Regions from separate parts of the Xanthomonas vesicatoria ATCC 35937 genome, predicted to be linked through region 2. Evidence: predicted binding sites of a transcription regulator. Region 2 holds the regulator's gene; the other holds the start of a gene.
What was found. The regulator FliA, encoded in region 2, starts transcription of late flagellar genes. The targets are predictions, from matches to a motif close to TAAAGTTTNNCNNNCNNNGGCCGATAA.

Region 1: the regulator FliA is predicted to act here: its motif matches at 2,299-2,325, upstream of BJD12_RS19885 (methyl-accepting chemotaxis protein).

Annotation. Positions count from the first base shown of each region.
Region 1 is NZ_CP018725.1:4,558,005-4,562,278, forward strand. Features, by position in the region: gene BJD12_RS19885 (methyl-accepting chemotaxis protein) at 1-2,215, opposite strand, end outside; gene BJD12_RS19890 (hypothetical protein) at 2,526-2,837, shown strand; gene BJD12_RS19895 (alpha-L-fucosidase) at 3,829-4,274, shown strand, end outside.
Region 2 is NZ_CP018725.1:259,164-263,437, reverse strand. Features, by position in the region: gene flhF (flagellar biosynthesis GTPase FlhF) at 1-668, shown strand, start outside; gene BJD12_RS01075 (MinD/ParA family protein) at 655-1,539, shown strand; gene BJD12_RS01070 (RNA polymerase sigma factor FliA) at 1,536-2,303, shown strand; gene cheY (chemotaxis response regulator CheY) at 2,339-2,731, shown strand; gene BJD12_RS01060 (protein phosphatase CheZ) at 2,731-3,357, shown strand; gene BJD12_RS01055 (chemotaxis protein CheA) at 3,360-4,274, shown strand, end outside.

The DNA.
Region 1 (4,274 bases), 810 kb from region 2:
CCTGCTTGGCCGGGCGCTTGATCGACGTCGCGGTGCCGTGTGGCGTGTGTCGGGTAACGCCAGTCGGCTTCTTGGGATGCAGCACGGTCGGTGCAGCGGAACGCACGACCGACGGGCGTTCGGCCTCGATCTTGAAGATCGACACCGCCTGCCTGAGCTGCACTGCCTGTTCTTCCATGGAGCGTGCGGCCGCAGTGGCTTCTTCCACCAACGCGGCATTCTGCTGCGTGGTTTCGTCCATTTGGGTGACCGTGAGGTTGACCTGTTCGATGCCGGCCGACTGCTCCTGCGAGGCGGCAGAAATCTCGCCCATGATGTCGGTAACGCGCTGCACGCTGGCGACGATCTCGGCCATGGTGGTGCCGGCGCTGTGCACCAGTGCGGAGCCTTCGGCCACGCGCTCGACCGAGTCGTCGATCAGGCTCTTGATTTCCTTGGCCGCAGCCGTGGAGCGTTGCGCAAGGGTGCGCACTTCGCTGGCGACCACCGCAAAACCGCGGCCTTGTTCGCCGGCGCGTGCCGCCTCGACCGCTGCGTTCAACGCCAGGATGTTGGTCTGGAAGGAGATGCCATCGATGACGCTGATGATGTCGGCGATCTTCTTGGACGAGGCTTCGATGCCGGTCATGGTGCCCACGACCTTGCTGACGATGTCGCCGCCCTGCGAGGCGACGCTGGCCGCACCGATTGCCAGCTGATTGGCCTGGCGCGCATGTTCGGCGTTCTGGCGCACGGTGGAGGTCAACTCTTCCATCGATGCCGCGGTTTCTTCCAGGTTGGCCGCTTGCTGTTCGGTGCGTTGCGACAAGTCCTGATTGCCGGCTGCAATCTCGCTGGCGGCCGAATTGATCGACACCGCCGAGTGCTGGATACGCCCGACAATCTCGGCCAGCTGTACGGCGGTGGCATTGGCGTCGTCGCGCATCTGTGCGAACACGCCGCGGAACTCGCCGCTCATGCGTGCGGTCAGATCCCCCGCAGCGATGGATTGCAACAACGACGATAGCGATTGCAGATTGCCATCGGCGGTGGCCATCAGCTGGTTGAGGCTGTCGACCATGATGTGGAAGTCGTACTGGAAGCGGTCGGCATCGCCGCGTGCGCTGAAGTCGCCGTTGGCGGCCGACAACGCCAGCTGCTTGATCTCGGCGTTCATCGCCGACAGGTTGGCCTTGACCTCGTTCATGGTCTGGGTCAATACGGCTTTTTCGCCGGGCAACGCATCCATGCTTTCGCTCAGATCGCCAATGGCGTAGCGGCCCATGATGCGCGCGAGCGTGGTCTGCACTGCCAGATGCGAGGCGACCAGGGTGTTGGTGTCCTGCGCCATGCGGCCGTAGTCGCCGGGAAATGCACTGGCATCGATGCGGAAGCTGATCTGCCCATCGTTGTGACGCTTGGCCATGTCGCCTTGGGCGCTGAGCAAGGCTTGCAGCTGTGTCTGCATGCCGCTCATGGCGCGCAGCAGGCGGCCGGTTTCGTCCTGCGCGTCGGTCTGCACCTGGTTGTCGAGCTGACCGTTGGCGATGGCCTCGGCTGCCTTGGTGGCGCGGGCCAGCGGATGGGTCAGGCTGCGCGTGATCAACCAGGCAAGCAGGCCGCTGATCGTGACCACGGCGACTCCGCCGATCAGCAACAGCAGCTTGGCGCGATTCATCGATTGCACTGCTTCCGCATAGGCCTGCTGACTTTGGTGCTCCTGCCGGCTCACCAGCTCACGGATCTTGTCCTGCCAGGCGGTATTAGCAAGGCGCGCCTTCTGGTTGAGCAGGGCCTGCGCAGGCGTGTTGTCATCCGCAGCTGCCAGGGTCATCACTTCGTCATTGATCTTGCCGGAGACCGCGCGCAGCGCGTCCATCTCCGCGCGAATCTTGCGGCCTTCTTCGGAGCTGGGAAGCGTGTCGAGCTTTGCGCGCAGATCCTTGTAGCGCTGGCGCTGCGTCTTGATCGTCTCCAGGGCCTGGTTGTCGAGTTCGGCACTGGTGGCCATCGCGTAGGTGCCCAGCGCGATCATGATCGACGAGTTGGCATCCAGCATCCCGTTGCCCATCTGGATCTTGGCCATGCGGTCGAGCACGATGAAATCCAGCTGTTTCTTCGCGCCGGCCATCGAATTCAAGCCGATGGCAACCAGCGAACCCGACAGCAGGATCAACAAGACGAATGCGGCGCCCAGGCGGCGGCCGACAGAATAGCGTTGCAGTAAGGCGGTCATGCGGCAGTCCCGAGTCCAGGGTTGGAAGATGCCGGTCAGACCATTCGTGTGAAGATCACATGAGGATCGGGTCGGCATGGTGGATAACGACGCGATGTCTGCAAACTTGATCCCGCCAAGATCCGTGGATTTAGCTCCGCGTCGCCGTTGTCAACTGGTCGGGAAACACCTGACTGGCAGACGCGGTGGGCGGGGTTGCAGACTGCTGACGTGGCAGCCTGCGGCAGCGGCGAGCTCAGTCGTCAGTGCACATAGTTGTGTCGGAGGCCGCGCTAGAGTCGCTGCCCACACCGACGTCCGACATGCACGCATGGATACCCAGAACCACGAATGGATGCAGGCCGTCACTGATGCGCTCAGCGACCTGCTGGCTGCGCGCGTTGCGCAGGCCACCTTGCTGGAGGCCATGCTGGTCTCGCATCCCGAGCCTGCCACGCTCAGAAAAGCCTGGGATGAATTGTCGTCCCAGCGCATTGTCGTCGTGGCGCAAAACAAGGCGACCGCGCAGGTGGAACGGCCGATGGATGGCTATACGCTGGAGCAATTCCAGGCGTGGGAAGAGAAGTTTCGCCGTTATTTTCCGCGCGATTTGAACCATTCATCGGACGATGCGCCAGGTTGATCAACGGCATACAGGGCAAGGTGATCAACTCCTGGCGCCCTTTACGGCAGTTGTTTGCGGTGAGTTACCGAAGGCGCCGTTTATGCGATTGCTTTGAAGACGCGGTCTTCTTGCTGGGCCTTTCCCGTACGACGTCTTAGAAAAGATTTTCTGGTGAGGCTGCTGTCATTGCTGGTAATGGGTGCTGTCACCGTGGGCGTTGCAGCTTCGCCGTTCGTGGTGTCAGCAAAAAGAAGTATCGCGATGGACAACTACTCTGTTGCTGGGCCTGCTTCGATAGTTAAGGCGTGAGGCGGTACGCGCGTCAGGGTGTTGAGTTGCGACGACTTAAAGCCCTGACAGACTCTGCATGTACGTTTGGGAAATCGCATGGAGGGTTGTGTCGGTGACGGCAGTGATAGATCGGTTGCGGTGCCGAGATGGGACAGTTCGAGCGGAAGCTACATCGGTTGCGTTTGTCCAACCGCTTAACGCAGGGACATCTGCGTGAACGCATGTCGGGTCCATAGGACAAAGCCTTTGAGCCAAGCGGGCATGGACGCTGCCAGAAATGCCGTGTCGCCGCTGCTACTGATTGCACTACGCCATATGTTGTCCGTTGATAGCGTGGTGGCTGTCGCCTCTTGGCTTTCGCCAGCGGCTGCGCTGCCAGTGCCTAGGCCGATCAACAGGGCTTGCGTGTCGCCTTCCTGTCCGTCACGAGACTTTGGATTGCATGGTTTCGCCCGCACTCGCAGGAATGTCGGTCAGGGAGCAGGAAATATCCAGCTTATGCGCATCGAGTGCAGTGCCGAGCGCACGCCCGTTGCGGTTGCGTCGGCAGTGCTCGGGCTGGCGTGAGTCTGGGTGACGACAACGGGCAGATCGATCGCAAGGCTGCAGTGCAGCGCTGGGCTTCTCGCGCCTTGCACCACCGTCGGTGGCTTCCGATCAGACCCCTTCTGCGGTTGGAAAAGTTAAGATCTGGACTCGTGCAGAGTCGGAGGCGCTAATGATCGATCGTCGTACCTTTCTTGCCACAGGTGTCGTGGCCGTTGCCGCAAGTTTCGGCGCATCCGCCGCGCGGATGACGGCTGCACCGCGTCCGAATGGTCCAGCGCCGTGGGGCGCCGTGCCCAGCGCTCGGCAGCTGCGGTGGCATCGGTGGGAACAATACGCCTTCGTGCATTTTGCGATGAACACCTTCACCGACAAGGAATGGGGCTACGGCGACGAGGATCCGCGCAAATTCGATCCCAGCGATTTTTCAGCCGATCAGATTGTTGCTGCTGCCAAGGCCGGCAATCTGAAAGGGCTTATTTTCACGGCCAAGCACCACGATGGGTTCTGTCTTTGGCCGACACGCCTGACCGAGCATTGCATCCGCAACTCGCCCTACAAGAACGGCAAGGGTGACATCGTCGGGGAGATGGCAGCGGCGTGTCGACGCGCTGGCCT
Region 2 (4,274 bases):
GCCTGCCGGTCGCCCCGGTCGACCCGCTGGAACGCGGCGGCGTGATCGCCCTGGTCGGCCCGACCGGTGCCGGCAAGACCACCACCATCGCCAAGCTGGCGCAGCGCTTCGCCGCCCAGCACGCCCCGCGCGACGTGGCGCTGGTCACCACCGACACCCTGCGCGTCGGCGGCCGCGAGCAGCTGCACAGCTATGGCCGCCAGCTCGGTATCGCCGTGCACGAGGCCGACAGTGCCGAAAGCCTGCTCGAACTGCTGGACCGCCTGCGCGACTACAAGCTGGTGCTGATCGACACCGCCGGCATGGGCCAGCGCGATCGCGCCCTGGCTGCCCAGCTGAACTGGCTGCGCGCCGCCCAGCAGGTCACCTCGCTGCTGGTGCTGCCCGCCAACTCCCATTTCGCCGATCTCGACGAGGTCGTGCGCCGCTTCGCCCACGCCAAACCCCAAGGCGTGGTGCTGACCAAACTCGACGAGACCGGCCGCTTCGGCAGCGCCTTGTCGGTGGTGGTCGACCACCAACTGCCCATCACCTGGGTGACTGACGGACAGCGGGTCCCCGACGACCTGCACCGCGCCAATGCCGCCAGTCTCGTTCTTCGTCTTGAAGATTTACGGCGCGCTGCCGATAAGCCCTGTACTCCGGAGCACAACCATGCAGTCGCGTGAATACGCAAAGCTGACCAACGCCTTCCCCCTGTCGGCGACCCGTCCCGAGCCTTTGGGCCCGGTGCGCACCATTGCCGTGACCGGTGGCAAGGGCGGCGTGGGCAAGACCAACATCTCCGCCAACCTGGCCGTGGCGCTTGCCGACATGGGCAAACGCACGCTGCTGCTGGACGCCGACCTTGGTCTGGCCAACCTGGATGTGGTCCTGGGCCTGTCGCCCAAGTACACCCTGGCCGACCTGATCGCCGGCCGCTGCACGCTCGATGAAGTCATCATCGAAGGTCCCGGCGGCGTGCTGGTAGTGCCGGCCGCGTCCGGTCGCCGTCACATGGCCGAATTGGCCCCAGCCCAGCACATCGGCCTGGTCAATGTGTTCTCCGAACTGGAACGCGACCTGGACGTGATGGTCATCGACACCGCCGCCGGCATCACCGACAGCGTGCTGACCTTCTGCCAGGCCGCGCAGGACACGGTGGTGGTGGTCTGCGACGAGCCGGCCTCGATCACCGACGCCTACGCGCTGATCAAGGTGCTCTCCCGCGAACGCGGCGTGGACCGCCTGCAGATCATCGCCAACATGGTGCGCGACCCCAACGAAGGCCGCCTGCTGTACGACAAGCTCTCGCGCGTCTGCGAAAAGTTCCTCGGCGATGTGTCGCTGAACTACCTCGGCCACGTGCCGCAGGACGACTGGTTGCGCCTGTCGGTGCAGCGTCAGCAACCCGTCATCAAGGCCTACCCGTCAAGCCCATCGGCGCAGGCCATTGCAGAAATCGCACGCCGTACCTCGCGCTGGCAGGCCCCCACCGTGCCGCGCGGCAACGTCGAGTTCTTTGTCGAACGCATCATTCAACGGGGAGTGGCCGCATGAGCACTGCTACCGCAACCACGGCCAGCGCGCAGTACCGCGCCGTGCAGCGCAACAACGCCAACGACGTGGTGACCCAGCACGCCGACCTGGTCCGCCGCATCGCCCACCATCTGGCGGCGCGTCTGCCGGCCAGCGTGGAAGTGGACGACCTGATCCAGGCCGGCATGATCGGCCTGATCGAAGCCTCGCGCAGTTACGACTCCGACCAGGGCGCCTCGTTCGAAACCTATGCCTCGATCCGTATCCGCGGCTCGATGATCGACGAGATCCGCCGTGGCGACTGGGTACCGCGCTCGGTGCACCGCCGTGCCCGCGACGCTGCCGCCGCAGTACGCAAGATCGAGCAGAACACCGGCCGCGCCGCCGCCGCCACCGAAGTGGCCGCAGCCATGGAAATGCCGCTGCCCGATTACCTGCGGCTGATGGAAGACGCCGCACGCGGCCAGGTGCTGAGCCTGGAATCGCGCATCGAAGATCACGGCGAGCTGGATACCACCGCCAAAGGTGGCCCCAACCCGCAGCAGATGATGGAGCGTGGCGAATTCGGCCGCGAGCTGGGCAAGGCCATCGGCCAGCTGCCCGAGCGCGAGCAGCTGGTGCTGTCGCTGTACTACGAACAGGAATTGAACCTGAAGGAAATCGGCGCCGTGCTGGGTGTCAGCGAGTCGCGCGTCTGCCAGATCCATGGCCAGGCCGTGGTGCGTTTGCGCGGCCGCCTCAAAGTCTTCGAACTGGCTGATGCCGGTGTCGAAATCGACGACTAATTTTTTCGCGTAATTTTTAGCGTTAGGAGCTTGATGTGAATAAGAACATGCGGATCCTGATCGTGGACGACTTCTCGACGATGCGACGTATCGTCAAGAATCTGTTGGCGGATCTCGGCTTCACCAATACCGCAGAGGCCGAAGACGGCAACAGCGCGCTGGCCGCGTTGCGTGCGGGCCCGTTCGATTTCGTGGTGACGGACTGGAACATGCCCGGCATGACCGGCATCGACCTGCTGCGCAACATCCGCGCCGACGCCAAGCTCAAGCACCTGCCGGTGATGATGGTGACCGCCGAAGCCAAGCGCGAGCAGATCATCGAAGCGGCGCAGTGTGGCGTGAACGGCTACATCATCAAGCCGTTCACCGCGCAGACGCTGGAAGAAAAGCTGGGCAAGGTGTTCGAACGTCTGGCGGCGACCGCCTGATGGACGCCACCATCGATACCAATGCAGAACGCGCCGCGCTGATCGACCGCCTGCAGGGCGCGCTCGATGCGTTGGAAAGCGGCGACGAAATTGCCTGGCGCCGTGAGGTGGATCATCTCGCCGCCTTGCGCACCCGTCCGATGATGCAGGGCCTGAGCCGGCTCGCGCGCGAACTGGGCCAGGCGCTGGGCGAGTTGCCCACCGTGCCTGAGGAAGCCGGCGAACTGGACGATGCCTGCTCGCGCCTGGATCACGTGGTGGAAATGACCGAAAAGGCCAGCCATCGCACGCTGGATCTGGTCGAAGAGTGCCGCGTGCTGGCCAACCAGCTGCGCGAAGGCGGCCTCAATCAGGACCAGGGCGCGCTGATGGACAAGATGCGCCACAACCTGACCGAGCTGTCGCTGGCGCAGAGCTACCAGGATCTCAGCGGGCAGATCATCCGGCGTGTGGCCGGGATCGTGCGCCGCGTGCATGAAGGCTTCGGTGCGCTGGGCCTGCCGCCCAAGAGCAGCGAGCCGAAGAAAGACGACGGCGGTCTTGCCGGTCCTGCAGTCAAGGGCCTGGACCGTCATGCGGTGTCGCAGGACGACGCCGACGATTTGCTGTCCGGATTGGGGTTGTAACCATGAGTGCTGTTCCAGACGATATTGCTGCCGATTTCATCGTCGAGGCCCAGGAAATCCTGGATCGCCTCGGCGAACAGCTGGTGTCGCTGGAACAGGCGCCAGACGAAGCCGACCAGCTCAACGCGGTGTTCCGCGGCTTCCACACGCTCAAGGGCGGCGCCGGCTTTCTGGCGATCAAACCCATGGTGGAACTGTGCCACGCCGCTGAAGAAACCCTCGGCATGGCACGCTCGGGCCAGGCGGTGCTGCAGGCGCATCATTTCGATGCCGCGCAGCAATCGCTGGACTATCTGCAGGCCATGCTGGATGCGATGGGTTCGGGCGAACCCGTGCCGCATGCACCGGCGTCGCTGATCGCGCAGTTCGACGCCAAGAGCGGCCCGCCAGCGGTCAAGGCCGCGCCCAAGGCAGCCGCTGCTGCGCCAGTGCACGACGACGGCCATGCTGCGCCGGCACCGGGCGCCAAGGCCGCACCGAAAGGTGCCGCCAAAGGCGGTGCCGAAGCCGAGCAGACCGTGCGCGTGGACACCAAGCGCCTGGACGCCATCGTCAACCTGATCGGCGAACTGGTGCTCTCGCGCAATCGTCTGAAGACCTTGCGTACCCGTCTGCGCGATGAAGAACTCGACCGCGCGGTCAGCACGCTGGACATCGCCACCGCCCGCCTGCAGACCGCAGTCATGCGCACCCGCATGCAGCCGGTGAGCAAGGTGTTCGCGCGCTTCCCCAAGGTGGCCCGCGACGTTGCGCGCACGCTGTCCAAGGAAGTGGAGCTGGAACTGATCGGTGCCGAAACCGAGCTCGATCGTAATCTGGTCGAAGCCCTGGCCGACCCGCTGGTGCACCTGGTGCGCAACGCCATCGACCATGGCATCGAATCGCCGGCCCTGCGCGAAGCCACCGGCAAACCGCGT